One region of the Bacillus sp. AC266 genome, then DNA from elsewhere that is predicted to be linked to it. Evidence: riboswitches for the same ligand, from Rfam matches in the RefSeq annotation. Region 1 holds a riboswitch; each other region holds the start of a gene.
What was found. A riboswitch is a leader RNA that binds a small molecule or an ion and turns the genes downstream of it on or off. The one in region 1 is predicted to bind S-adenosylmethionine.
Positions count from the first base shown of each region.

Region 2: another riboswitch for S-adenosylmethionine. It lies ahead of AC0IXC_RS17450 (methionine ABC transporter ATP-binding protein); the one in region 1 lies ahead of AC0IXC_RS26985 (ABC transporter permease).
Region 3: another riboswitch for S-adenosylmethionine. It lies ahead of AC0IXC_RS15690 (YezD family protein); the one in region 1 lies ahead of AC0IXC_RS26985 (ABC transporter permease).
Region 4: another riboswitch for S-adenosylmethionine. It lies ahead of AC0IXC_RS00990 (hypothetical protein); the one in region 1 lies ahead of AC0IXC_RS26985 (ABC transporter permease).

Region 1 is NZ_CEEDEC010000010.1:24,100-31,673, reverse strand. Features, by position in the region: gene AC0IXC_RS27010 (YusW family protein) at 1-361, shown strand, start outside; gene AC0IXC_RS27005 (peptide ABC transporter substrate-binding protein) at 386-1,996, opposite strand; gene AC0IXC_RS27000 (ABC transporter ATP-binding protein) at 2,010-2,783, opposite strand; gene AC0IXC_RS26995 (ABC transporter ATP-binding protein) at 2,780-3,790, opposite strand; gene AC0IXC_RS26990 (ABC transporter permease) at 3,747-4,751, opposite strand; gene AC0IXC_RS26985 (ABC transporter permease) at 4,768-5,685, opposite strand; SAM riboswitch class I at 5,823-5,928, opposite strand; gene AC0IXC_RS26980 (DUF3951 domain-containing protein) at 6,102-6,317, shown strand; gene AC0IXC_RS26975 (hypothetical protein) at 6,336-6,839, opposite strand; gene AC0IXC_RS26970 (multidrug effflux MFS transporter) at 7,090-7,574, opposite strand, start outside.
Region 2 is NZ_CEEDEC010000004.1:75,325-82,898, reverse strand. Features, by position in the region: gene AC0IXC_RS17475 (arsenate reductase family protein) at 1-364, shown strand, start outside; gene gcvH (glycine cleavage system protein GcvH) at 406-789, shown strand; gene AC0IXC_RS17465 (toprim domain-containing protein) at 1,163-1,507, shown strand; gene AC0IXC_RS17460 (thioredoxin family protein) at 1,511-1,819, shown strand; gene AC0IXC_RS17455 (hypothetical protein) at 1,972-2,316, shown strand; SAM riboswitch class I at 2,442-2,549, shown strand; gene AC0IXC_RS17450 (methionine ABC transporter ATP-binding protein) at 2,858-3,883, shown strand; gene AC0IXC_RS17445 (methionine ABC transporter permease) at 3,876-4,541, shown strand; gene metQ (methionine ABC transporter substrate-binding lipoprotein MetQ) at 4,564-5,376, shown strand; gene metQ (methionine ABC transporter substrate-binding lipoprotein MetQ) at 5,448-6,254, shown strand; gene sufC (Fe-S cluster assembly ATPase SufC) at 6,492-7,277, shown strand; gene sufD (Fe-S cluster assembly protein SufD) at 7,293-7,574, shown strand, end outside.
Region 3 is NZ_CEEDEC010000003.1:478,913-486,486, forward strand. Features, by position in the region: gene AC0IXC_RS15665 (DUF3906 family protein) at 1-60, opposite strand, end outside; gene AC0IXC_RS15670 (nitrite/sulfite reductase) at 71-1,693, opposite strand; gene cysC (adenylyl-sulfate kinase) at 1,705-2,298, opposite strand; gene sat (sulfate adenylyltransferase) at 2,311-3,447, opposite strand; gene AC0IXC_RS15685 (phosphoadenylyl-sulfate reductase) at 3,487-4,191, opposite strand; gene AC0IXC_RS15690 (YezD family protein) at 4,279-4,422, opposite strand; SAM riboswitch class I at 4,495-4,603, opposite strand; gene lysA (diaminopimelate decarboxylase) at 4,721-6,037, opposite strand; lysine riboswitch at 6,218-6,399, opposite strand; gene AC0IXC_RS15700 (DUF3888 domain-containing protein) at 6,489-6,884, opposite strand; gene AC0IXC_RS15705 (LTA synthase family protein) at 7,138-7,574, shown strand, end outside.
Region 4 is NZ_CEEDEC010000001.1:187,642-195,215, forward strand. Features, by position in the region: gene AC0IXC_RS00975 (ECF transporter S component) at 1-556, shown strand, start outside; gene AC0IXC_RS00980 (YwiC-like family protein) at 741-1,463, shown strand; gene AC0IXC_RS00985 (hypothetical protein) at 1,495-1,686, opposite strand; SAM riboswitch class I at 1,809-1,907, shown strand; gene AC0IXC_RS00990 (hypothetical protein) at 1,946-2,266, shown strand; gene AC0IXC_RS00995 (SWIM zinc finger family protein) at 2,472-2,909, shown strand; gene AC0IXC_RS01000 (NAD(P)H-dependent oxidoreductase) at 2,932-3,507, shown strand; gene AC0IXC_RS01005 (hypothetical protein) at 3,504-3,857, shown strand; gene AC0IXC_RS01010 (short-chain fatty acid transporter) at 3,898-5,244, opposite strand; gene AC0IXC_RS01015 (VOC family protein) at 5,519-5,866, opposite strand; partial or broken gene AC0IXC_RS01020 (aminoglycoside phosphotransferase family protein) at 5,911-6,339, opposite strand; gene AC0IXC_RS01025 (M20 family metallopeptidase) at 6,980-7,574, shown strand, end outside.

The DNA of each region.
Region 1 (7,574 bases):
AGAAGCAAAAAATGAGGCTCCTGCAGATTTAAAACTAAACTTTAATGAATTTGATTTAAAGGCAGACTATCAAGATACGAAGAAAGACTACGAAGCTGATTATAAAAATGTAGCAGCGGACAAGAAAATGGAAGCAAAGATTGAAGACCATAAAACAGATGTAAAGTTCACAGGCGACGAGGCTATTACAAAATTAAGCCCTCTTCTACAAGAATTAAAATTCGATAAAAACACACCAGATCAAGAAGTAATTGATCAAGTAGTCAATGTATTCAAACTTGATAAAGACTACCAAAAATTCGATTTAGAAGTTGTCTTCTCTGATGGAACGAAAAAAGAATATAAAAGAGAAATAAAATAAAGAAGTAGGCGGTTGCCTACTTCTTTATTTTTTAATTTTTACGTATCTTAGTTCTGGACTAGAACCGATAATGAATTGGACGCCAGATACTGATGATTTTTGTAAATATGAAGAGCTTGGGAAAATAATTGGGATTAATGGTGTTTCATCAAACATAATGTCTTCTGCTTTATGCAATAAGTCAAAACGCTTATCTTCGTTTTGTTCAACTTTTGCCTCTTTTACTAAAGCATCAAATTCTTTATTATGCCATTTTGCATAGTTGTTTGGACCATCACCTGCATATAAATCTAGTTTAGTAATCGGATCCAATAGAGAGCCGCCCCATCCCATATAAGCTAATTGGAAATCACTTTGCTTATATGTGTCAATGTAACTCTTCCACTCTTTATTTTCTAATTTAATATCTACACCAAGATTTTTCTTAAACATTTCTTGCATTGCTTCTGCTACTTTTTTATGTTGTGTATCTGTAGTGAATTTTAATGTTACTTCAGGTAATGTAGACCAACCTTGCTCTTTCATGCCCTCTTCTAATAATTTTTTCGCTTCTGCTGAATCAAATTTTACGTAATCGCCTTTTTCTTTACGGAAATCACGACCACCTTGTGTTTTTGCCCCTTCTGGAACAAAAGCATATGCTTCTTGTGCATTATTTTTATACAGTTTTTCAACGATAAACTTACGATCAACCGCTAATGAAAATGCCTTACGTACTTTTGCATTTGTAAACGGCTCTTTTTCTACGTTAAACGAATAAATATAAGATGAAAATCCTGCAACACGTTTATATTCTTTATTTTCTTTTTCTTTCTCAATCATCTCTTGTGGTAAACCACTTAGTAAATCTAATTCTTTTGATTTAAATAATTGATACGCTGTTTTAGAGTCTGGAATAATACGAAACTCAATTTCTTTTAATGTTACCTTTTTATCATAGTATTCTTTATTTTTTTGTACTGTAATTGCTTGGTTATGCTTCCATTCTTTTAACGTGAATGGTCCGTTCGTAATTAACTCTTTTGGATCTGTTTTTAATTTATTATTATCATCAATTGATTTTTTAGATAATGGAATAAATAATGAACTTGCTAATTTTTGTTTAATAGAAGCAACTGGGTGCTCGAGTGTTACCTTTAATGTTTGAGGATCAACGACTTGAATACCAACTTGTCCTTCTTCACCTTTTCCAGTATTATATGCCTCTGCTCCTTTAATAAAGTACATTTCTGTCGCATTCATAGAACCTGTTTTCGGGTTTAATAATCGCTTCCATGCGAACTCAAAATCATTTGCTGTAATAGAAGAGCCATCTGACCATTTAATATCTTTCTTTAAATGAATTGTATATTCAGTTCCATCCGCATTTACTTCTTCTTTCTCTGCCAATTCATTTTGATATTTCCCATCACTATCTTGCGTATATAAACTTGAAAACAACTGTCCAATTACATAACCTGACGTGCTATCTGTCGCAATAGCAGAATCAAGGGTATACGGATCACTGCTAATATTCGTTACTAATCGATCCCCTTCTCCCTTACCAGCACTCGCCTTTTGCGTCTCTTTCTTACCACAAGCGACAGAAGTTATTGCTAAAACAGTCATAATGACAAATAATAAAAACTTCTTCATCCTACATTCTCCTTTAACCTGAAATTTTTGGTGTTGATGCTAATAATGTTTTTGTATAAGAATGTTGTGGATTACGGAATACTTCGTCCGTATATCCAAATTCAACAAGTTCTCCTTTGTATAAGACAGCCACTTTTTCACATAAATAGTGAACCATCGGTAAATCATGCGCGATAAATAAATATGTATAGCCTTGTTCCTTTTGAATCTTTTGCAGTAAATGTACAATTTGGATTTGCAGTGAAACATCTAATGCTGAAATTGGTTCATCAAGGATTAATACTTCTGGCTCACATAATAGCGCTCTTGCAATGGCAATACGTTGACGTTGTCCTCCGCTAAATTCGTGTGGATAGCGATCAATATATCGTCTATCTAATCCAACACGCTCTAGTGCATCACCTGCGACTTTATCTTTCAATCCTTTATCGCCTAAACCGAATGAAATATAGCCTTCTGTTACAATATCGCGTACTTTCCAGCGCGGATTTAATGCAGCTGTGGAATCTTGAAAAATGAACTGTACTTTCTGCAAGAAATCCCGCTTATGAGCTGACTTCAGCTTGTGAACAACTTGACCGTTATAATCAATTTCACCAGACGTTGGACGCTCGATCCCAGCTATGAGCTTACCAAGTGTTGTCTTTCCAGAACCACTTTCTCCAATAATGCCAAGCGTTGTTCCTTTTGGGATAGAAAGTGATATACCTTTTAACGCTGCGATTTCTTTATTTTTACTTCCATACGTTTTCGTTACTTGCTTTACAGTAATTAAATCTGTCGTCATGAGGCATTCACCCTCTCTTTTGATTTCGCTTTATTATGCTCCAGAATATGCTGCCAGCAATGTGAACTATGCTCCTCAGAATATGTTGTTCTCTCTGGGAATCGATGAATACATTCTTTTATCGCTACAGGACAACGATTCACAAACGGGCATCCAAAACTATTTAACGTTTCAATTGAAGGTGTTGTTCCCTCAATTGCTCTAAGTACCTTTTCTGAATCATCCATATTCGGAATTGCTTGCAATAAACTTTTTGTGTAAGGGTGCTTAGGTGAGTCAATTACTTCTTGTATCGTTCCTTTTTCAACAACACGTCCCCCGTACATAACTACTACTCGGTCAGCTACTTCACGTACAAGTGCCAAATCATGTGTAATTAATAAAATACTCGTATTTTGTTTTTCCTTTCTTTCTTTTAACAACTCCATAATTTGCTTTTGAATCGTTACATCTAATGCTGTTGTAGGTTCATCTGCAATAACGAGCTTCGGGTGACAAGCAAATGCAATTGCTAAACAAATACGCTGCCTCATACCTCCGCTCAACTGATACGGGTATTGTTCAAAGCGTTTCTCTGCTTCATGTATCCCTAAATCATTTAGTAAGTTAATTGCAATTTCTTTTGCCTCTTTTTTCGATTTCTTTTCATGCTGCGCAATTACTTCTGTAATTTGTCTTCCAACCTTCATCGTCGGATTTAAAGATGAAAGCGGGTCTTGAAAGATAAAGGAAATATCTTTCCCGCGAATTTGATTCCATTCTGATTCTTGTAAATCCGTTAATTCCTTTGATTGGAAAGATATATTTCCATCATCAATATGAATCGATTCTTGATTTAAGCCGATAATTGATTGTGCTGTAACACTTTTCCCTGAACCACTTTCTCCGACAAGTGCAACTATTTCACCTTCGTTAATAGAAAAGGAAACATGCTTCACAATTGCTCGCTTACTATTCTCTTTTTCAACGGCCAACGTTACGTTTTCTAAAGATAAGATTTGTGCCATGTTTTTTCTCCTTTCGATTACGTTTTACGATTTTCGGATCAATCGCATCTTGCAAACCATCACCAATCGCATTAAATGCGAACATGATGAATGCAATCATGATTGCCGGGAAGAAAAGTTGCCACCACTCTCCGCTTAGTAATGTCCCGAGTGCATCGTTTGTCATCGTGCCCCAGCTCGCTGCTGGTGATTGTACTCCAAGTCCGATAAAACTTAAAAATGATTCTGAGAAAATAGCTGCTGGAATTGTAAATGATAAATTGACGATAATAATCCCCGTTAAGTTTGGAATTAAATGCCCATATATAATTTTCATATGAGATGTACCTAATCGCTCTGCTGCAATAACAAATTCTCTTTGTTTCAATGAAAGTACTTGCGCCCGAATGAGACGTGCCATGCCAATCCATCCCGTTAACGCAAGAGCTATAATAATTGTAAAAAGTCCTGGTTTCATAATGATTAATAGTAAAATAACAATCAGTAAATATGGGATACCGTATAACACTTCAATCCCTCTTATAATCCACTCATCAATTAACGTTCCAAGACGATTACGTCCTCTCACATATCCACTAAAGCCACCGATAAGTACACCAAGCCCTATATCAAGAGCTGCTGCTACCAATCCAACTGTTAATGAAATTTTCCCACCAGCCCAAGTACGCGCCCAAATATCTCTCCCTAAATCGTCTGTTCCGAACCAATGCTCACTACTAGGCGGTAAATTAGTTGCTTCTTTTACTTGTTCACTCGCAGTAAATGGTGTTAAACTTTCGCCAATAAGCGAGAAAACAATAATTAGTAATAACGTCACTGCCCCTAAAACTGCTATAGGGTTTGATATAAACTTGCGAAACACTTCCTTTTTCCGGCTAATCGTTTGCTGATCTTTATTTATCGTTAATTCTTTTTTCTCTTCATTCGTTAATAACTGGTCATTAATTTCATAAGCCCCCATTTAAACATCACCCTCCTTACGTAATAGAACGAATGCGCGGATCAACAATACGATGAATGATATCTGTAATAAAAATACATACAATTAATAGCGCACTATAGAAAATGGTTGTTCCCATAATCACCGGATAATCTCGGTTGAAAATACTGTCTACAAAATATTTTCCTAAACCAGGAATTGAAAAGATTTTTTCAATAACGAAAGTCCCTGTTAAAAGTCCAGCCATTAATGGGCCAACAAATGTAAGTACCGGAACAATCGCATTTCGAAGAGCATGTCTTATAATGATTTTCTTAATTGGTATACCTTTCGCTCTCGCTAGCTTAATATAATCACTCTGCAACACTTCAATCATATTAGAGCGAACAAATCTTGTAATAACTGCGATTGGTCCTAACGCTAATGCGAAGGAGGGTAATACAGTATGCTCAAATGTTCCCCAAGACGCCACTGGTAGTAATTCAAATTGTATGGCGAATACTTGTATAAATAGTGGTGCTAAAATAAAACTAGGAATAGAAATACCGAGAATCGCAAGCAAGCTCACACTATAATCAATCACTTTCCCATGATATAGCGCGGCAAATGTACCTGCGGCAATTCCGACTAACAATGAAATAACAAGTGCTTGTAAACCAATAATTGCCGATGGTCCAAAACCAGTTGTTATAATTTCCGATACACCTTGACCTGTCGATTGAACAGATTCGCCAAAATCAAAATGAACTACCCCATCCAAATAAGCAACATACTGATTCCATAACGGTTCATCAAGGTGATACTTCGCTCTCATGTTTTGTATTACTTCTTCAGGAAAGATTTTCGCATCTGATGAAAACGGATCACCTGGAATAATATGCATAATTAAAAATGTTACTGTCGTAATGACCCATAGCGTGAATACCATAACCGATAGTTTTTTAATAACATACACTTCAATAACCCCCTAAACAAATGAATTTACTTTGTTTTATTGACATATTTGTTGCCATTACTCCTTCTCTACTTCTTAAAACACAAAAAGCCTTGATCTTAAAAAATAAGATCAAGGCTTAATAAACGAAGGCCCATCACTTATCTTTCAAGACTTGCTTGCTGGAATTAGCACGGTGTTCCTGTTACAGAACCCGCTGCTGAGGTGTCATAGGGCCAGTCCCTCTACCTCTCTGGATAAGTAAATTGCTATATTATTATTTGGTTCAAATTGTATATTTCGAATTATAATTCTGAAAAAATGAAAAGTCAATCAAATTGGATATATTTAGAAAAATCAGTTTTCTATTATATTAGTTATTGAAATTACAATCTTTCGCTTATAATAAAAAGAAATTGTATTAAAGGAGTTATAAGATGGATCCACTACTTCTGGCTACTATAGGATTGCCATTAACAATCGTCATACTCTTCATCATTGGCTTCTATAAACTCTTCATTAAAAAGAAAAGCATCACTTCTTTTTACACTCCATTCGATAATATTACTGGCCAAACAATTTCAGAATTTCACGAAGAACAGAAGGTATTAGTATCCGAGGATGAAGACGGAGATGTTAAAAAGAAAAAATAACCTTGCGCATGCGCAAGGTTATTTTTTCGCCTCTGTTTGAAAACGTTTATAGTATGTCGATGCTGTTGAAAAATTAACTTCTATATCACGAATCAACGATGAATCTTCTTCTTTAGCTAACTTCTGTAATTTTTTCATCGCTTGTTCTGCTTCATTTAAGAAACCAACATATAGTTCATGTTCATCCTCTTTCGACTTCGGCACACGAATTTCTTTACGCATATGATCAATATCTTCTAACATGCCCGTTGTTACCGTTCGCACGTCTTCTTTATATTTAGCACTAGTTATTTCCTTACCGCCCTTTTCTTTTGCCACTTCCCATAACTGTAACGCTTTATTAATTTCTTTGTTCATCTTCACATCATACTTTTCATGTACCTCGTTATATACTTTCATATCTTCTGTTTGCTCAGTAGATTGCTCTACCTTTTCTTTCGGTTCTTTCGTGTCTTTATTTCCATCACATCCCGCTAGAAGGAGCATACCCCCAAGCATAGCAATACCGAAAACCTTCTTCATCTCTTATTCTCCTTTTATCTACAGCTATTACTCATTATAGTTTCTTTTATCTCCACTTGTTATTATACCGAGAACACCCTACTTTTTACACTTAAGACGAGATCTTAATATACACACCAACATTTTTGTCACAGTATCGTCACTTTATGCAAATAACTTTTGCATCACCTTACAACACTGTATAAGTTATTTCAAAGAAATGAAAAAAGAGCTGATTCAACACATGTTTGAATCAGCTCTTTTTTATAAATTAAGCCTCTAAATTTTGTCTTTGTTGCAGTTCAAACTGCTTCTCACTTCTTCTGGCCATAAATAGATAACATAACACAGCACCAATTTCACAAAGAGCTATAACAACCCCCATAGGAAGTGCTGTATTGCTTCCACCAATACCTACTAGCGGTGCAACAAGTGCTCCTGAAATGAACTGTAATAAACCTAGTAAAGCTGATGCTGTTCCTGCTGCTTGTTTTTGATTTCTCATCGCTAACGAGAAGCCAGTTGTTGATACAACCCCAACACTTGATACAACAAGAAATAGCGAGCATAAAACACCGATTAGCCCTATTCCTAATACGATTGTAAGTAGTAATGATAGACCGCCAACAGCCGCAATAATAATACCAGCAACAAATAAAGTTTTCTCATTAACTTTCCCTGCTAAGCGGCCAGTAACTTGGCTAGCAATAATAATACCAATACCGTTAATCGCAAAGAACAAACTAAACTGTTGTG
Region 2 (7,574 bases), on a different contig from region 1:
GACAGTAACATTTTATTCATATCCAAAATGTGGCACATGTCAAAAAGCAAAGAAATGGTTTGAGGCAAACGATGTAGCATATGAGATGATTCATATTGTTGAAAATCCACCGTCAAAAGAAGATTTACGTAATTTACATGAGAAAAGTGAATTACCATTAAAAAAATTCTTTAATACAAGTGGAATGCGTTACCGCGAACTTGGTTTAAAAGATAAGTTAAAGGATGCAAGCGAAGACGAAATGTATGAGCTTTTAGCATCTGATGGCATGTTAATTAAACGTCCAATTGTAACAGATGGAACGAGTGTAACACTTGGTTTTAACGAAGAGCAGTTTGAAAGTGTGTGGAAAAAGTACCAATAAGGTATTTTTACATAATTAATACATTCACTGGAGGTACAGTCATGAGCATTCCAAATAATTTACGTTACTCTGAAGAACACGAATGGGTAAAAACAGAAGGTAATGCGGTTGTTATCGGTATTACTCATTTTGCGCAAGGTGAGTTAGGCGATATCGTATTCGTTGAACTTCCTGAAGTAGGTGCAACAATCCAAGCTGACGAGCCATTCGGAAGCGTAGAATCTGTTAAAACAGTTTCTGAACTATACGCACCTGTAAGTGGTAAAGTTGTAGCAGTAAACGAAGAATTAAGTGACCAACCAGAACTAGTTAACGAATCTCCATACGAGGGTGCATGGATGGTTAAAGTTGAACTTTCTGATGCAAGCCAAGTTGAGAAGTTATTAACTGCAGAAAAATATGCAGAAATGACAAACCAAGACTAATTATAGTCGAAGAAAAAGGACAGCCTTTGTGCTGTCCTTTTTTATGTTGTGTACATAATGAATTTAAAAACATATATATTAATTATTATGTAGGAGAACGTTTTTGAAAAACTTTTTTCATGGAGGCTTCATGCTGAGCGAGCGGCTTGCGCTTTTCATTGTCTAGCTCCAGCGGGCTAGATTGTTCGGTGGCTTCGCGTCTTCCTGTGAGGCAAAAGGCGCCTCTACCTCAGAAGCTCCATCCCCCTCGCAATCTGAGCGAGCCGCTTGCGCTTTTCTTTTGCAAAAATAAACAGGAAACAACATGAAAATAACGAATATACTATATACTAAGTTAAAGGTTGTATAGTATATGGTGATCGGGTGATGACATATGATTTATGTGGAAAAAGTCATTATTGTAGAAGGTAAATCGGATAGAAGAAAGATTGAATCTATTATTCGTGAACCAGTGGAAATTGTTTGTACAAATGGTACAATTGGTTTGTCGAAAATGGATGAGCTCATTGATCAATTTTTTGATAAGGACGTATATGTGCTAGTGGATGCTGATGATGCAGGAGAAAAGTTAAGGAAACAATTCCGAAAAGAATTTCCGCAAGCAGAGCATATTTATATTGATCGCTCGTATCGCGAGGTGGCGACTGCACCTTCTTCACATTTAGCAAATGTATTATGGGGAGCAGACATTGACGTTTATACAGAATATTTACGGTAAGGAATGATAGAAGTGATTGATTGGACAGGTGCCGAAGCTACAGCCCTAATAGGAAATGAAGAAAAAACAGTGTTATATGTGTATACACCAATGTGTGGAACATGCCAATTGGCAAAGAAGATGTTAACGGTCGTTGAGATGACGATTGAAGATTTGAAAATTGGAATGTTAGATTTAAATTATGCCCCGCATTTAGCGAAAGAGTATGGGATAGAAAGTGTACCGTGTTTACTTATTTTTGAAAATGGGACACTGATGAAGAAAATATATGCATTTCATTCGGTGGAATATTTATATACGGAATTAAAGTAGGCGGCAAAGTTTTTGCCGCCTCGACATATTTCTTGGGAAATATGTCGACATGCGTGATAGATACAGTATTTGTCGAGCGAAAATAACAGGATTGCCCTTTAATAAGAGGGAATGGTATGTAATAGAAAGTGATATGAGGGATGTGGTTTAGGATGAAATTATATTCTTTGCTTCAATCATTTGTAAATTACGCTAATGGTCAATATCATTTAGAACCGCTTTTAAGGCAAGGAGAAAGAACTGTTAATTTTCGTTTTGGAGATGAATGCTGTTCGTTACAAATTTCAAGAGATTATATAGAACTTTTGAAAGAGGCGAGAGGAACGGAACAAATCGTTTGTTTAGAGGAAGAGGATGTACAAAAATTAGTGACTGGAAATATGAGGTTGCAAAAGTTAATGAGTGATGGACGGGTACAATATTCTGGAACGTATCGAACGATGTTATTAGTTGAATCGATGTTTCATATATGTAAACCGATGTCAGTCGGAGCTTAAAATTCTGAAGTTTCTTTTTTTACGAAAATTTCTGTTGACAGAGCATGTGGATATTGATACAATTCAATTCATAAAATATAGACAATTTCATAAATTTTAAATCAGACGAAAATTTAATCTGATTTCTCTTATTAAGAGAGGTGGAGGGACTGTGCCCTGTGAAGCCCGGCAACCGTCAACTTATGTTGAAATGGTGCCAATTCCTGCAAAGCAAATGCTTTGAGAGATGAGAGAGAGGGATAATGTTGTTATATACGCATATAAACCTTTCTGCTTCTCTAGAAGCGGAAAGGTTTTTTGTTGTTTGAATGCGGAGGACATTCAAATAATAAGAGGAGCTATAACGATGGACTACACGCATGAAAAATAAAAAAATGCGGAGTCTATCCAAAGTTTTATGAAATCCAGCTCCAGCGGCTAGAACAGTCGGTCGTTTCATCCCTTCCTATGAGGCAAAAAGCGCCTCTACGTCTGGGATTCCAACGCCCTCTTGTTCTAAACGAGCCGCTTACGCTTTTTAAACAAAAAAGGGGTGAACATCATGATTTTATTAGAAAATGTAAAGAAAATATATAAGGCAAAAAGCGGTGATGTCACTGCTGTAGATAACGCCAACTTAAAAGTAGATAAGGGTGAAATATTTGGTGTTATTGGATATAGTGGCGCTGGGAAAAGTTCGTTAATTAGATTGTTTAATCAGTTAGAGAAACCAACTTCTGGCCAAATTACAATTGCGAATCGTGTGATTTCAGCGATTACTGGAAATGAACTTCGTAAGGCAAGACAAGAAATCGGAATGATTTTTCAGCATTTCAACTTACTTTGGTCACGAACTGTGCGTGAAAATATCGCATTCCCACTTGAAATTGCAGGTGTCGATAAGGCGGAGAGAAGAAAACGTGTCGATGAGTTAATTCATCTTGTTGGATTAGAAGGAAGAGGAGACGCGTACCCATCTCAGCTAAGTGGTGGACAAAAGCAGCGCGTCGGGATTGCAAGAGCGTTAGCAAATAATCCACAAGTACTTTTATGTGATGAAGCAACGTCAGCTCTTGATCCGGAAACGACAGATCAAATTTTAGATTTATTGTTAGATATTAATAAGCGTCTCGGCTTAACAATTGTATTGATTACGCATGAGATGCACGTTATTCGCAAAATTTGTAATCGAGTTGCTGTAATGGAGAAAGGGAAAATCGTAGAAACGGGTCCAGTACTTGACGTATTCCGTAATCCACAGCAAGACATTACAAAACGATTTGTACAGCAGTTAACTGATTCTGAAGATACAAATGAAACGATTGAAAGTTTAATAGAAAAGTATCCAGATGGAAAAGTAATTCGTTTGCAGTTTGTCGGTGAAGCGGTAGAAAGACCGGTACTTCAAAGGTTAATGCAGCGCGGTGATATAGAAGTTAGCATTTTGCAAGGAAATATCGCGCAAACGAATAACGGCTCTTACGGAAGTTTAGTCGTTCATTTAAATGGTGAAGAAACAGCGATCCAGCAAGCAATAGAAGGGATTCATCAAGATCAAGTAGAGCTGGAGGTGATTGCACATGGATAAGTTAATCGCAAATATTGATTGGAATCAAATGTTAGAAGCAACTGGTGAAACGTTATATATGACGGCAATCGCAGCGCTTGCCACATTTGTTTTAGGACTTATTTTAGGACTATTACTCTTTATGACAGCGAAAGATAATTTATGGGAAAATAAAGCGATTAATACGGTGATTGGAGCGTTCGTAAACATTTTCCGTTCTATACCGTTCATTATTTTAATTATTTTATTAATCCCGTTCACAAAGATTCTTCTTGGAACAATACTCGGAGCGAGTGCAGCGCTGCCAGCTTTAATTATTGGAGCGGCACCGTTTTACGCGAGAATGGTTGAAATCGCACTTCGTGAAATTGATAAAGGTGTAATTGAAGCTTCAAAAGCGATGGGAGCAAAAACAAGCACAATTATTTTGAAGGTGTTAATTCCAGAATCGTTACCAGCGTTAGTATCTGGTATTACGGTTACGACTATTGCTTTAGTAGGCTATACAGCAATGGCAGGTGTTGTTGGTGCTGGTGGTCTTGGAACACTTGCTTACTTAGAGGGATTCCAGCGTGGAAATAACGATGTAACAATCGTTGCGACAATTTGTGTATTACTCGTTGTATTTTTAATTCAGTGGATTGGTGATAGTTTAACGACTCGAATAGATAAAAGATAATGAAAACAGGGGGATATTTCAAATGAAAAAATTATTACTTACAGCACTTATTTCAACTTCAATTTTTGGGTTAGCTGCTTGTGGCGGGAAAGATAAAGATGAAAAGAAACTTGTTGTTGGTGCTTCTAACGTACCGCACGCTGAAATTTTAGAAAAGGCAAAACCGTTACTTGAGAAAAAAGGAATTGAGTTAGAAATTAAAAAATTCCAAGACTACGTGTTACCGAATAAATCGTTAGCAGATAAAGAATTAGATGCAAACTACTTTCAGCACATTCCGTATTTAGAAAAAGAGATCAAAGATAAGAAATATGATTTTGAAATAGCAGGAAAAATTCATTTAGAACCGATTGGTGTGTATTCTCAAAAATATAAGAGCTTAAAAGAACTTCCAAACGGGGCGACAATTATTATGAGTAATTCTGTTACTGATCATGGTCGTGGTTTAGCAATTTTACAAAAAGAAGGCATTTTAAAAATTAAAGACGGAGTAGAGCCAGTTAAAGCAACTCCAAAAGATATTGCGGATAATCCGAAAAACTTAAAGTTCAAAACAGATATTGAGCCTGGTTTATTGCCACAAGTGTATAACAATAAAGAAGGCGATGCGGTTCTAATTAATTCTAACTATGCAATTGATGCGAAATTAAACCCAGAAAAAGACGCGATTGCAATTGAAGGAAATGATTCTCCATACGCAAACGTAGTAGCTGTTCGTAAAGGCGATAAAGATAAAAAAGAGATTAAAGCTCTTATAGAAGTACTGCATTCTAAAGAAATTGAAGACTTTATTACTAAAGAATATAAAGGGGCAGTTGTTCCTGTAAAAGAATAATTGCGGAAAAAGGGCTGGTGTATGCCGGTCCTTTTTTTACTACATAAATATAGGGGAGAAGGGGACATCATATGAAAAAGATTCTATTGTCAGTTGTTACAGCACTGTCTGTATTTACATTAGCTGCTTGCGGGGGGAAAGATGAGAATAAGCTTGTCGTTGGCGCTTCTAATATACCGCACGCTGTTATTTTAGAAAAGGCACAGCCAATATTAGAGAAAAAGGGCATTAAGTTAGAGATAAAAAAATTCCAGGATTATGTTTTACCAAATAAGGCATTAGCTGATAAAGAAATCGATGCAAATTATTTTCAACATATCCCTTATTTAGATAAAGAGATTCAAGAAAAAGGATACAAAATTGTAAATGCAGGAAAAATTCATTTAGAGCCAATGGGCATTTATTCTAAGAAATATAAAAGCTTAAAAGAACTTCCAGATGGCGGAACAGTTATTATGAGTAATAACGTAGCGGAGCGTGGCCGTATGCTCGCATTGTTACAAAAAGGCGGCGTTATTAAATTAAAAGACGGTGTAGATGTTGTTAAAGCAACAGTAAAAGATGTTGTAGAAAATCCGAAAAATTTAAAGTTTAAAACAGATGTAGAACCTGGACTTTCACCGAAGCTGTACGAAAACAATGAAGGTGATGCTTTATTTATTAATTCAAACTACGCAATTGATGCGAAATTAAATCCAACAAAGGATGCAATCGCAATTGAAGGATCAGACTCTCCTTACGCAAATATTATCGCAGTTCGTAAAGGTGACGAGAAGAAAAAAGAAATTAAAGAGCTAGTAGAAGTGCTACATTCAAAAGAAATTCAAGATTTTATTAACAAAGAATATAAAGGTGCTGTACTTCCTGTGAACGAATAGGTGCTGGAAAGGGCTGGGAATAACCCAGTCCTTTTTTCTTTATATATATAAGAAGAAAGGTGTATCATAAGAGGATGTAAAGGAAATACTTATATACATTTGTGAAAAAATTGTTACATTTTCTTAGTGTTTGCGATATCATTTTATTTGCTATAAGATTAGAATGAGAATAAAATGAGAATATGAACGTTTTAGTAATTTTTAAAATGTATATAGAGGATTAATGGAGGTATTGAGATGGCTGGTTCTACATTAACGGTTAAAGACTTACACGTATCAATCGATGGCAAAGAAATTTTAAAAGGTGTAAACCTTGAAGTAAAAGGTGGAGAAATCCACGCAATTATGGGACCTAACGGAACAGGTAAATCAACTTTATCTTCTGCGATTATGGGTCACCCAAAGTATGAAGTAACAGAAGGTAGCATAATCATCGACGGTGAAGATGTATTAGAAATGGAAGTAGATGAGCGTGCGCTAGCAGGTCTATTCTTAGCAATGCAATATCCAAGTGAAATTAGCGGAGTAACAAACGCGGACTTCTTACGTTCTGCAATTAATGCACGTCGTGAAGAAGGCGATGAAATTTCTCTTATGAAATTTATCCGTACTTTAGATAAAAACATGGAATTCCTAGAAATGGATCCAGAAATGGCACAACGTTACTTAAACGAAGGTTTCTCTGGTGGAGAGAAAAAACGTAACGAAATTCTTCAATTAATGATGATTGAGCCAAAAATCGCAATCTTAGATGAAATCGACTCAGGTCTTGATATCGATGCATTAAAAGTTGTATCTAAAGGTATTAACCAAATGCGCGGCGAAGAGTTCGGTTGCCTAATGATTACGCATTACCAACGTTTATTAAACTACATCACTCCAGACTTCGTTCACGTTATGATGAACGGTCGTATCGTTAAATCTGGTGGCCCTGAGCTTGCACAACGTCTAGAAGCTGAAGGTTACGACTGGATTAAAAAAGAATTAGGTATTGAAGACGAAACAGCAGAGCAAGAAGCGTAAGAGAGGAGCATAAACATGACAATCGGTACATTACCTTTCGATCAAGAAACAATCCGTCAGCGCGCAAGCGAAGTAAACGAAGCTGCTTGGTTGACTGAGTTCCGCTTACAAGCTCTTGCACAAGCAACTGAACTTCCAATGCCAACGCCTGATAAAACGAAAATTGAAAAATGGGACTTTATCGGAAAAGGCGACGCTGCTAAGCAAGAGCCTGTAAGTTCTTTAACAGAGCTTCCAGAAGCAGTGAAAAACTTAATCGATGAAAATAACAGCGTATTAGTACAACGTACTGGTACA
Region 3 (7,574 bases), on a different contig from region 1:
AACGACAACAATTGGAACAATACTATTTACTAATACAGCTTCAAATCGATATAAGTCCATATTGCCCCTCCTAAGATGCTATTACTTCTTCTAATACACGATTTAGTACAATTTGTAATTCTTCCACTCCAACACGTCCTACGAAATCATAAAACGTTTCGGCTAGTAATTTATTCTTTTGGAAATAACTTAAAAAGGACACGAGAACATCCGGCAAATCTTCTCCATCTATTTTCCCTTTTAACTTTTCGTTATATGCTCCTCCGTCTAATAGTGTTCCGCCCACATATATTTCAAACGCCTCAACGATTCCCTTTTCCTTCGTTTTCAGTTTTATCCCTTGCAAACCAATATCAGCAATTTGACGTTGACCACATGAGTTCGGGCATCCTACCATATGAATTCGAACTGGAACATCGAGTGCAATTTGTGTATCTAAGTACTCTGCGATTTTGCGTAATCTTTCTTTCGTTTCTACTAACGCAAGATTGCAATACTCAATGCCAGTACATGAAACCGCATGACCGATAAACGATTTCGGATTTGCTGAAATTGCTTCAAACAACGGTTCACTTAATAATCCTGCAACATTTTCTGGCGGAACATTCGGAATAATGAAGTTTTGAGAGTTACAAGTTCGAATTTGCCCGTTTCCATATTTCTTTGCAATTCTTGCAATCTCAAACATTTCCTCTGCGTGTAAACGCCCTACTGGTACATTAAAGCCGACATACTTTAATCCTGCTTGTTTTTGATCTTGAACGCCATAAAAGTATCCTGCATTCCAGCCTTTGAGAGCACTTTCCCCTTTACTTTGCAATGGGCCTGTGTATTCTACTAGTTTCTCTTTAAATTTCTCAGCGCCCCAGTCAGCGACAAGAAATTTCAAACGTGCTAAGTGGCGTTTTTCACGATATCCAAAATCACGGAATATAGTAGCAATTGCAATCGACACTGCCTTCACTTCTTCTGGTAAAACGAATACATCTAATTCTTCCGCTAAGTACGGACGAGCTGATAATCCTCCGCCTATTTTTATATGAAACCCAACCTTTTCCTCACCATTTATTTCTTTCGTAGCAGGTGTAAACGCCACACAGTTAATCTCTGCATTTGCTGAATTATAAATGTTAGAACTAATAGACATTTTGAATTTACGTGGTAGATTAGAAAACTCTTCATTATGTTGGAAGTAATCGTATGTTTCTTTAACAATCGATGTTGTATCAAATAGTTCATTCGCATCAATTCCAGCAAGTGGATTTCCTGTGATATTACGCGTAATATCACCGCATGCCCCCGCTGAAGATAAACCAACTCTAGCTAACCTCTTAAAAATATCCGGAATTTGCCCAATTTCTAACCAATGAAACTGAATCGCCTGTCTTGTCGTAATATCTAACACATCACGCCCATAATCTTCAGCAATGGAAGCCAGCACCTCTGCCTGCGCATTTGTAATAATTCCAGAAGGAATGTTGACACGCATCATAAAATAGCCCGATTCTTTTGGTCTTTGCAAATACAATCCTGCCCATTTAAAAGCGTCCCACTCTTCTTTCGGAATAGATTCAAATCCATTCTCCGCATAGTAAGGAATATCATTAAAGATTTCTAATCCATCTTTTTCTAATTTCTTTTTCTCGGACGGATTCAATTTTTCATTATTTGCCCATACTTTTTCATAAGTCATTTTTAATCCCCCTATATAAAACTACGCTCTTGTAAGTATTTCACGATTTGTTCTGCACATTCTTCAATAGAATACTTGTGCGTTTCTACAATTAATTCTGCTTGTTTTGGTTCCTCATACGGTGAATCAACACCAGTAAACTCTTTAATATCACCTTGTCTCGCTTTTTTGTATAACCCTTTTGGATCACGTTTTTCACACTCTTCAATTGGACATTTTACAAACACTTCTATAAACTCATCTGCCGCTAATAAATCCCTAACTTGTTTTCGATCTACTTGAAATGGTGAAATAAACGCTGTAAGGACAACAGTACCTTGATCTACAAATAGCTTCGCCACTTCGCCAATACGTCTTATATTTTCTATACGATCACTTTCAGAAAAACCTAAGTCTTTATTTAAACCGTGCCGAATGTTATCCCCATCTAGCACATAATTTCCTATATTCTTTTCAAATAGTTTACGAGCAACCGCATTCGCTACTGTAGATTTGCCCGAAGCTGATAAACCAGTAAACCAAACTACAAAACTGTGATGCCCATTCTTCACTCTTCTCTCATCTTTTGAAACAGAAGCTGTATGCCAAGTAATATTCGTATCCATCTCATTCTCTCCCTATTCTGTTACTACTTCTTTTTTCAAACCTTTAATTAGCACTTCCACTACTTCTTTACGACTAAATGTACTTGGCGGAATCTCACCATTCCTTAACATTTCTCGTACTTTCGTACCCGATAAAATGACACGGTCTTCTTTTCCATGCGGACATGTTTTCGTTGAAGCCATTGCTTCACATTTCGTGCAGTAAAAACTATGTTCAAAAAATAACGGCGTAATCCCTAACTCTTCTACTGTAAAATTCGTAAAGATTTCCTGCGCTTCATATGTTCCGTAATAGTCCCCTACCCCAGCATGATCACGCCCTACAATAAAGTGGGTACAACCAAAGTTCTTTCTTACTAGTGCATGAAATATCGCTTCCCTTGGTCCTGCGTAACGCATTGCTGCAGGAAATACACCTAAAAAGACACGATCTTTCGGATAATAGTTTTGAAGTAATACTTCATAGCTTTCCATCCTTACATCAGCAGGAATATCATCTGACTTCGTTTCCCCAACGAGCGGATTTAAAAAGAGACCATCTACAATTTCAAGGGCAGATTTTTGAATATGCTCATGGGCACGATGTACTGGGTTTCTCGTTTGAAATCCAACTACTGTTTTCCAACCTCGTTTTTTAAATTCTTCTCTCGTTTCAATTGGATCTAAATGATAAGAAGGAAACGGATTATTTCCAAAGCGTTTTGTAAGAATAATAGCTCCTCCAACGTAAACGTTTGGTCGTTCATATAATTTTTTCACCCCTGGATGTGCTTCATCCGTCGTTTTATATACAAGTAACGCTTCTTTTTCTTTATCTGGTACAAAAATATCTTCTATTTGAATAACACCATATACATTTCCGGCGTTGACAAGTTTTACTTCCTCTCCAGCCTGCAGTTTCTCGGCTACTTCTTCTGTTACCGGTAGTGCAATCGGTATACTCCATACGCTACCATTTGCTAAACGAAGCGTTTCTACTACTGAATCATAATCTCTCTTCCCTAAAAATCCTGTAAGAGGGCTATATCCTCCTGTCGCCAAAAGTTCTAAATCACTAAGTGCAATTTTGTCCATCTCGATTTCCTTTACAATGTTCGATATTTCATATGTTTCATCAATGCGGTTTACTAATTCATTTGTTGTACTCATCTTCTTATATCCCTTCTTAGCTTTATTTCAAAATCTATCTCATTGAAAGTGAAGGCCACATTCCGTCTTCATTTTCCCAGCCCATCTTCCATCTCTTGAGTTGCCACCATCACCTACAGGTAATGTACATTTCTCACACCCAATACTCGGATAGCCAACATCATGCAATGGGTTATACGGCAAACTATGTTTATATACATATCGCCAAACTTCTTTCCAAGTCCAATGAATGAGCGGACAAACTTTAATAGATTGAAAACGACGATCTTGATTTATAAACTGTGTATGCTTACGCGTTTCTGATTGTTCCCTTCTTAAGCCTGATATCCACGCTTTTTCCGCTGCTAATGATTTTTCTAACGGTAAAATTTTTCTAATACTACAGCAAAGATTCGGATTACTTTCCCATAACTTCTCTCCATGAAGCTTCGCTTGTTCATCGAGTGTAAGTTCTGGCTGTTTTTCTATAATATTTAATGAAGGAAATCTCTCGCGTACCTTCTTAATTAATTCGTACGTTTCTTGAAAATGAACATTTGTATCCAAAAATACAACTTTAGCAGATGGATTTACTTGGTTTATAAGATGCAATAAAACCATTCCCTCCACCCCAAAGCTACATGCATATACAATTTCATCTTTATATTCGTTATAAGCCCAACTTAATACTGATAGCGCGCCTTTCGTTTCATCTTCTTCAGAAAATGAAACACTATTTTCTTTCCACGTTTCGTACGTCAACATGTTTTTTCCCCCTGTAAAAGCAAAAAGACGGCTTTAACCTATTAAAAATAGATTAAAACCGCCTCTAGTTTTTCTAGTCAGCGCTTTTTACTTTAAACGAACCTTTTCACTTTTTTCTAATTGAATCACTTTTCCATCTTGCACAACAATTGTAATGGAACCATATTTCATATCAGCAAGCATCGCTTGAATTTTCTCAGATACTTCATCAAAATGCTCCCGTACGCTCACGCAAACAGCCCCCCTTTTTATTCATAAAAAAAATCTTTCCCATTTCGAAAAGACTGTTCGGTAATATATTTTACCTTATCTTTCAAAATGGATTCCATTTTGCTGGATTTAGCACCTTGCTTTCTATAAGCAGGTTGCCGAGCTTCGTAGGGCCAGTTCCCTCAGCTTCTCTTGATAAGCTTTGTATTTGTATTTTATCACAATTCTGATTTTTTTCAATCCTAGTTTTCCGATATATTTAATTATTTTTATTTTTTTAAAAGGAGCTGCCTTTACTAGACAACTCCTTCTTTCTCATTCACACCAGCTCTTTAATACGTATGCGATCGTTCCCAATGATATTTTCATATGTTTCACGTTCTACGACAATTTGTGACGTCCCGCCTTTTGCAAAGACGACAGCTGGTCTACGAATACGATTATAATTATTCGCCATCGAGTACCCATATGCCCCCGTGCAAGAAATTGCTAGTAAATCAGAAGAAGCAACTTGCGGTAAGTTAATATCCCAAATCAGCATATCTCCACTTTCACAGCATTTCCCAGCAATCGAAACGAGTTCCTCATTCTTATCATTCCCTCGATTCGCCAACATCGCCTCATAACGGGCTCCGTATAGAGCTGGTCTTAAATTATCTGTCATTCCACCATCGACTGAAACATATTTCCGAATGCCAGGAATCTCTTTCACCGCTCCGACTGTATAAAGTGTTGTTCCAGCATCACCTACGATACTACGACCTGGTTCAATCCATATTTCTGGAAGCGGATATTCACATAATGTAAACTGCTCTCTTATCGTACTTGTTACAGCGTGCACATACGTTTCAAGTGTTAACGGTGTATCTGAATCCGTATAACGTATACCGAAACCTCCGCCCACATTTAATACTTTCATCACATAATGTGTTCGCTCTCTCACTTCTTCTAAAAATTGGCGGAGTACTTCAATTGCTCGAACAAATCCAGCCGTTTCAAATATTTGTGATCCGATGTGCGAGTGAATTCCTAGCACATTATAATTTGATTTTTGCAAGGCAAGCTCAATTGCTTGCATCGCTTGACCATTTGAAACACCAAATCCAAATTTCGAATCCTCTTGACCTGTTGTTATATATTCGTGTGTATGTGCCTCTACTCCAGGCGTTACACGGATTAATATGTTCACAAATTTCCCATGTTGCATTGCTAAATCATGTAAGATTTCTAATTCTAAGAAATTATCTACTACAAAACAACCGATATTCGCCTGAAGAGCCATAATCATTTCTTCTTCTGTTTTATTATTTCCGTGAAAATGAATACGCGATGCCGGAAAACCAGCTTGGAGCGCAGTATATAATTCTCCTCCAGAAACAACATCTAAAGACATATTCTCTTCACGAGCTACTCGGCACATCTCCATGCACAAGAACGCCTTGCTTGCATATGCTACTTGATAAGAGAAACCACTTTCTTTAAAAGCACGATGAAACGCGCGGCACTTTCCTCGAATAGACTCTTCATCGTATACATAAAGTGGTGTTCCGTATTGTTTTGCTAGCTGCGTCGTATCGCACCCACCAATTTCTAAGTGTCCTTGCCCATTGATTCGGCTTGTGCCGTGTAAATACATTTAAATTCCTCCCTTATTTCCTCTAAAACTCATAACCCCAATCTTCTATTCATTGCAGCACGCTTTTAGATAGACAAAAAACGCGCGGAACAATGTTCACACGCGTTTCTTATTAGGAAAAATATATATTGAAAAAATAAACGAGTTGTTATCTCCTCAAAATAAGAAACCGCATCAACATCTCCAAATAGCTCTTCATAAAATAAATCTTATGACAGTACTACATTTATTCAATGCAGTCCCAATATATGAATAAGATGGTTATTCTTATATTTCGGCAATAGTCCCTTTCAACCTATGATCACAGATTCCATTAAATCTCCCATAGCTTACTCTTTCCTATCGCGGCCTCTACCTTTGAGAGTAGATGAGGTAAGTCTATTTAATTTTCAAACATCTAATTGTTGCTATTAACAATACCAAAGGACCATTTTATTTGTCAAACAATTTTTTATATTGTTTTTTTACAGTTTAATTTTGTATCATTTGGTAAGCGCTTTACTGAAACCTTTGTCACTTCCCATTCGCCCTCTTCGTTATTAAATGTAATCGTTACCTTCTCAAATGGTGGAACAATTTTCCCACCAACCTGTTCATACTTCGTTACTTCAATACTCGCTTGAAATAAATATGTACCACTATACACTTTTTTTAAACTAATAATTTTAGGACATTGATAAGGCTTCAAGCTCCCATATTGTTTTTCAATTGCCTTATTTATTTTTGGAAATAAAACAGAATAAAGGGCATCTTCCATAAGGGGTGCATCATATTGTGCTACCGACACACTCGGTAAAGCAAAAAGTATAACACTACTGCATACTATAAAATATAATAATTTTCGCATTATAACCTCCGTTTTATTACTCGATTCTTTTTGCGCACGATAATTATCATACATAGAAACTCCGTTTTATTGTCTCCCACTGCCCTTTTTCTACTCAATTATTATAAAAAAGCCCACAACTCTCTTTTATTTTCGTATAATGATACTCATAGTATAATAAACATAATAACAAAGGACTGTTCGTATATATAAAATGAGGCGCTAATCAAACCGGCTCACAAGAACCGTCATGCTTTTAGGAGAGGAGTATATTATGCTACAAAATCTGTTTCCAAAACTGCGATTTGCACTAGTTGCAGTCGTTTTATTATGGATAAAAACATATATTGTGTACAAGCTAGCATTTGATATTAGAATTGATAACTTCTTTGAAGAGTTTATGCTTTTTATTAACCCACTAGCTTCGTTACTTTTATTTTTTGGTTTCGCTTTACTTGCATCTAAGTACCGAAACCGAATTATTATTGTAATTAGTTTTATACTGTCATTTATTTTATTTGGAAATGCAATGTTTTACGGGTTCTATAACGATTTTGTTACTTTCCCTGTTTTATTCCAAACAAATAATATGGCTGACTTAGGGACGAGTATAAAAGAACTCTTTACGTATAAAACATTACTTTTATTTGCAGACGCAATTATTTTAATGTTTATTTCGCGTAAATTCCCATCATTTGGTGATAAAACACC
Region 4 (7,574 bases), on a different contig from region 1:
TTTTGAAAGGAAGGCGTTTGTTTCACGTGAAATTGTTATCGTTGCTGTGTTAGCGGCGATTGCGGCGGTTAGCCGGGTACCATTTTCTATTTTACCAAGTGTACAGCCGACTTCTTTTGTCATTATCGTTTCTGCAATTGTTTTTGGAAGTGAAACTGGCTTTATGATTGGGGCAACGGCGGCTATTGTATCTAATATTTTTTTAGGGCAAGGTCCGTGGACGCCGTGGCAAATGTTCTCTTGGGGCATGATCGGGTTTATAGCTGGACTATTACGTAATACATTTTTAATGAAAAAACTGTGGGGAAGACTGTTGTACGGATTTGCCGTTGGATTTCTATTTGGCTGGATTATGAATTTTTGGGGTCTTCTTGGTTTTATACAAGAAGCAACGTGGGAAACAGTTATTGCTTACTATGTCGCAAGTTTTTACTTTGATCTGAGTCACGCGATATCGAATGTTATTTTCCTTCTGCTATTTAGTACGTCATGGATTACGATCCTCACAAGATTTAAAAAGAAATACGGTATATTAGATGAGCATAACGTGACATAGAAAAGCATACTCATATAAGGTAGGGTCGCGACTTACATATTCGTTTGCCTCTTTCATGCTTCTTACATATTGTAAGGAGCATTTTTTATTGTCAAAAAATAGATTCAATATATGTCCGTTATTATATGAATTTATTTGTATAATAGTAGGTGAGAACTATTTTCAAGAGGGAGGTGTATAGTTAATGAAGTTAGTTATTCCGAAGCAACATGGAGCATGGGCGATGCTTGTCATACCATTTCTATTAAGTGTATTACTTGGTAAACCTACTTTTTATCATATCCCATTGTTTTTAGCCTGGTTCTTTATCTATCTAGCTACGTATCCATTTCTCATGTACATAAGGCAAAGACGAAAAAAAGAATTTCTACACGCTGCAATTGTTTATTTTATCATTGCATTTGTATTTGGGATGATTTCTTTATTATATGAATGGCGAATTCTTTTATTCGCAGTATTAATGATTCCATTGTTTATTGTAAATATGTATTACGCTCGTCAAAAAAATGAACGAGCATTACTAAATGATGTTTGTGCGATTATAGTGTTTTGTATAGGTGGTTTAATCAGTTATTATTTCTCCATGAAATTAATAGATAAAACAGCATTATTCATTACGCTTATTTCATTTCTATATTTTTTAGGAAGTACGTTTTATGTGAAAACGATGATTCGTGAAAAAAATAATCCGAAGTATCGTTTTATATCTTGGGGATACCATATTGTATTAACGGTAATTGTATTTGCTATAAATCCATGGTGTTCACTCATATTTGTACCAAGTGTAATTCGGGCCATTATGTTGTATGGCAAAAAGATTTCTATATTAAAAGTAGGGATTTTAGAAATTGTTAATTCTGTATATTTTTTAATAATAACGGTAATAATGATGAAGTATGCCATTTGAAACAAACTTCCCATCTTTTGATGGGAAGTTTTCATTCTTGTTCTAAAATGTGAACGGTGTAATCGCAACGTTGAAGAGCTTGCTCTACAGCGTAAAGGGATTGTTCAATACGTGCGCGATTAAAATCTTCTTCAACAGTCTGTAATGCATCTTCTAAACAATGTTTCGCTTCTTGTAAGGAATGAAAAGAATCTTGTACGTATCCACGAGCATTCTTTTTCAAAGTAGTAGCCTCCTTTTGTACATCTTTTTGTAGTATGAACAATAAAGAAGAAAATATAATTTTTTTATATTTATTTGACAATTATAATAAAATTACGTATAGTTAAATTTAAAGTGAATATTTTCTTATCCAGAGAGGTGGAGGGACTGGCCCGATGAAACCCAGCAACCGCGATGCAGGTGCTAATTCCAGCAGAACATATTTGTTCTGGGAGATAAGACGAAGATATACGTAACTTCTTCTTATCGGAGAGGTTTTTTTGTTGCAAAAAAACCGATTACGAAAACATATAATAAGAAGAAAGGGGTTGCGAAGTACTGTGACACTCGAAAAATACGTAAAACTGCGTAGTACAGTTTATGAATATATGATAGAGCAAGATAAGCCAATATCATTGTTAGATATTCAAGAACATATCGTTTCGCATCATGAAGGAAAATTCACTAAAAAAATGTTACATCAATTTTATTTATCAAGACTATTAGATGAACTCAAACTGGATGGGAAAATTACTTTAGCTGATGATGAATATCGCTATGCTGAAAAAGGGGTATTTTATAAGGCGGGAAAAGGGAGCTGAGCTCTCTTTTTTTTGAAGTATGTAGAGTAAAAGACTGCTAAAGCAGCCTGATACAAGGGAATGGTGTTGAGTGTGTAGTGTCAAAGATTGAATGTGCCTGAAAGAGGCACTTCATATCGGCTGCAAATGAAAAGAGACACCTCCGCCGAATAGGTGTCAGTCGTTTTGTCACGTAGACTCGCTACTTGACAGTTATTAGAATAACATGCAGGATTTTGGAAGTCAAAAGGGAATTAGAGGAAGAGGTGTTGTGATGTATGCATACTTATTAAAAGATATAATGAAATGGATTCCAAAGTACATTATAGATAGAGGATATGAATATTATGAAGAGGGACATGTAGAAGATGTTGAAATACACGACAAGAAAGTATTTGCTTTCGTTACTGGAAATGCAGGGAATTATGAAGTGATTATTGATCTTGAAGATTTTGCAGAAAGTAGCTGCGAGTGTCCTTATGAAAATTATTGTAAACATATGGCGGCAGTTGTGTATGAAATTCAAGGTACTGGTGAGAGTACAGTTAAAGAGCAATTGAAAGGTTTAGAAAAAGAAGAGTTACTAACAGTATTAAATCGTTTGTTACAAAGTTCGAAAAATGTGCAAATTGTAGAGAAGATGTTAAAGAAGGGGAAACTTTAACTAAAGAGGGAGTTGTTTTGTAGTGAACGTACTAATTATATATGCTCACCCTAATCCTTCAAGCTTTAATGGGGCAATTTTAGAGCATGTGCAAAAAGGACTTGAGGAAACAAATCATTCTGTTACGCTACTTGATTTATATAAAGAACAATTTGATCCAGTGCTTGTATTTAATGAAGAGAAGAAAAGACGTGATTTACTAAATGAAGAAGAGACGAAGCGATATAGAGAATTAGTGCAGAAAGCGGATATTCTTCTTTTCATATATCCGATATGGTGGTGGGGCATGCCTGCTATTTTAAAAGGATTTATCGATCGTATTTTTGTAGCTGGATTTGCTTATAAATATGAGGGGTCCTTACCGAAAGGCTTATTTAAAGGAAAGAAAGCATGGGTTATTAATACGTTAGACTCACCGTTATGGTACGTGTCCCTATTATATCGATCAGCGGATTGGATTATGATGAAAAGAGGGGTTTTACGTTTTTGTGGTATTCGCGATATAAAACGTTCTGCTTTTCAATCTGTGAAAACGAGTAAAGTAACGAAGCGTGAAAAATGGCTGTTACAAATAGAAGAAGCGGCTCGTACATTATGAATGAAATCGATCGTATTATAAAGTGTTGCAATTGTGATGACGAACTTTTGCGTACGTATATTAATTGTTTAGTCCAATTGAAGAAATACAGCGAAACGTTTCAACAAATTCAAATACAATTAAGAAATGATTATTTAATAAGAGGGATTTGTGAAAGAGAAGTTGATGAGGTAATAAAGGGAAGTAAAGAATATGAAACGTATGTGCTCCCTAAAGTATTGCAGTGGAATTTCCTTAAGAACAATCCTCATATGATTGAAAAAGTATGTGAAGATTTGTTTACATATGAAGCATTAAATCATGCAGAGGTAGAGTGGAGGAAGGTAATAAGCTGTATAGATAACGAATGATTTATTATATAAAAAAGCTAGTATAAAACTAGCTTTTCGTTTAAATAAATAAGAAACATAGACTAATGATAAATCCTGCATATAGTAAGTTAACAACACAAAATCCCATAATATCACGCGCGCTTAAACCAGCTATCGCTAATGCCGGTAATGCCCAGAAAGGTTGAATTAAATTTGTCCAAGCATCGCCCCATGCAATTGCCATCGCTGTTTTCGCGGCAGGTACACCAAGTTCAGCGCCAGCTGGAATCATAATTGGTGCTTGCACTGCCCATTGACCGCCTCCAGATGGAACGAAAATATTTACAATGCCAGCACTTAAAAATGTAAAGAGCGGGAATGTGGTTTCATTTGAAATACTAATAAAGAAAGTAGAAATAGCTCCTCCAAGCGAAAGACCTTCACTATTTACTCCAATCATCATCCCCATAATTCCAGCATAGAACGGAAACTGAAGTAAAATACCTGAAGCACTCTTAGTTGAGTCAGAGAAAGCGCGAATATATTGAATCGGAGTACGGTGGAAAATAAGACCGGCAATTAATAACATAAAAATAACGATATCAAGTGTAAGGTTAAAGCCTTTCGTACTAAAATAGTTAAAAATATAAATAAGACCTAATAATCCGATGCAAAGTGTAATAATCATACTATTTTCCATTTTTTCAGCGAACGTATTGTTCCCTACTTCTTGAGCGGCAGCTTCTTCATGGAATACGCTAGGATCTACAGTTATCGTATGTTTTTCATCTGGATGCATGGCCCGGTTAATGAGAGGCATCGTAACGAGAAAAATAATAACTGGCACGAGTGCGTATGGTGAGAATAACGTTTCTGTTATTGGAATCGCTTCTTTAATACTTCCAGCTGTCGTTTTAATTAACGTTTCGCCGCCAGTTGCTAACGTAAGAGGGATAGAAGCAGAAAGGCCTGCATGCCAAATGAGAAATCCAGAGTAGGAAGAAGCAATTGCTAACCTATAATCTAATCCTTCTAACTGTCTGGCCACTTCTTTTGCATATAAAACCGATACAACAATACCAAATCCCCAGTTTATGTATGCTCCTAGTAAACTTACGATTGAAATAGCAATAATACCTTGTCCATTTGTTTTCGGTAATTTCGCTGCTCTCGTTAATCCTTTTTTAATAAGAGGAGCGTTTGCTAATGCAGATCCTGTCACGAGTACAAGAGCCATTTGCATAGAAAAGGCGAGAAGCCCCCAAATTCCATTGCCCCAATGCGTAATCATTTCGACCGGTGTTTGGTGCGTTGCAAACATGCCGAAGAAGATAACGAAAACAGTTAATAAACATGATAAAATAAACGGTTCTGGTAAGAAACGCTGCACAAGAGCAACACATCCATTTGTAAATGAACGAAACAAAATAGCTCAACCTCCTTATGTATATTTATTACAATTATTCGAGGTTGATTGAGTAATGCCCTTTAATATATAGAAAATTCAGATATTAAAGATGGTTGTAATTTATTGATAGATTGATATTATTAATAAATGGATAGGCTTATACTAAGTTGGATAGATTAAAAAAGTGTACCTCCGATTGTTAGACTGTGTCTAATAATCGGAGATGCACTTTTTTTATTTACCTTATTGAACTAAAGCACCTGCTAGCTTAATAGCAAATGATTACAACCGGCTATTTCTCCCAAAGTTCGATCAATCGACCTTCAGGATCTTTAATCCAAATAAACTTTCCAAATTCACTAATCTCTTCTTTTTTTTCAAGAGGTACGCCAATTTGTTCAAGATGCTGAATAGTCTCGTGTAGATTATGTACTTGGAAATTTAACATCACTTGTTGTTCTGTAGGAAAATAACTATCATTCTCGGCAAAGAAAGAAAAGATAGTCTCAGTTCCTAATTCGGGTTTAATCACAGTCCCATTCCAATTTTCTATTTCAATCTTCAACACTTCACTGTACCATTTTTTTATAACATCAAGATTTTTAGTTCTCCAAAATATTCCTCCGAAACCTTTTATCATTGTATTTAACTCCTGTCTGTCTTTTAATTTTTAATGACATAAGTTCAACCTTCAATAAAACGCAGTGCACAACGGGAATGGTGATTGGTTAGATCTTTTGCAAATTGTTGATTCGGAAATCCTCTGTGAAGCAATCTCAACCCGCCTGAAGTTAAGGATATATGATGATGGAATCGATAGAATAACATCCTGTTGGGGTCGAGAGTATCATTCTTTAAATATCGATAATAATCCCCAAATCGAAACTGCAAAAAACTGTGCTCATGCTCAATATCAAAGAACTCGGTTCCTTCGATATCAATCAAATAAGGTTCTAGTTTGTCATTAATTAATACATGAGCAGGGCCGAGTTCCCCATGTATAAATCCATAACGACTTCTTGGTTCAATTTTTGATTCAAGCTCGTACAATGTATCGAGTAGATTGCTATGACTAGCCCTGATGCTGTCAATCAAACTATATAAAAAATCTAACCAAAAGTATAGATTGTTTATTTATAATTGTTATGATGTTAAATTGGGTCTGGAAAAATAGTCATATAAAACCCCGTTGGAGCTTCAATGTTTTTTTGATGAAATCATTCTTACTTCTCAAATACCTCGCCACACAAAAACTTAAAATGTATTACAATGAATCTATACGATTTTTAATCCTTCTTCTTTTCACTAACTTTACCATTATTTTTAATTGAGTATTACTGCCCCGTCAGTTTAAGTAAAAAACCTTCACAATCTCAATGATATATTCAAACTTGAATAATCTAATTGCCTGGAAACGTTCCTCAACAATCTGTCCCTTTAGTGGAGTAACTTTATTGCTACTCAGCAGTTTCTTAATCCGTCTTTCAGTTCAGATTTTCTTTTCACTATAAAAACCTCTCTTTAGATAAACAGATCTAAAGGGACAAAACATCGCGTCTTTTAAATAAACACCGTGACTTTATTTAAAAGCGATATTAAACATATTCTTCAAATCCTGGAAGCGTATGTTTGCCGCAAATGAAAAGAACCATAAGCTTGCCAAACGGCAAAATTATAATTTTGATAGCTGTCGTCATTTTTTATTCATATATTGGAAATGAATTTCATAATGCGGAAAAATAGGGGGATTTATATGTCAAAGTGGCAATCTAAAGAACAATTGGTTCAATTATTAAGCAATCTTGTTGAAATTCCTAGTATTACAGGTTCAGAAGCTGAAGTTATATTGCCAGACTTTGTTGTAGAACAACTATCTGATTTACAGTATTTCAAACAAAATCCGCATCATTTACAAAAAAATCCGACGGGGGATGGACGATATTTTGTTACAGCCCTAGTAAAGAAAAGTGATAGTACGAAAAATACCGTAATTCTTGTTAGTCACTTTGATGTTGTAGATGTACAAGATTACGGAGTGTGGAAAGAAGATGCATTTAACCCTAAAAAATTAACATCTATGTTTTATTCTCATAAAGATGAGCTACCAGATCATGTACGTGAAGATATTGAACAAGGAGATTGGCTATTTGGTAGAGGAACAATGGACATGAAATGTGGTCTAGCTTTACAAATGGCGATGGTTGAGCAAGCTTGTGAAGGAAGATTTGATGGGAATGTTCTTTTATTGGCCGTTCCAGATGAAGAAGTGAACTCTGTAGGGATGAGAGCTGCTGTTCCAAGATTATTAGATTTAGCAAAAGAACATGACTTAGAGTATAAAACGGTCC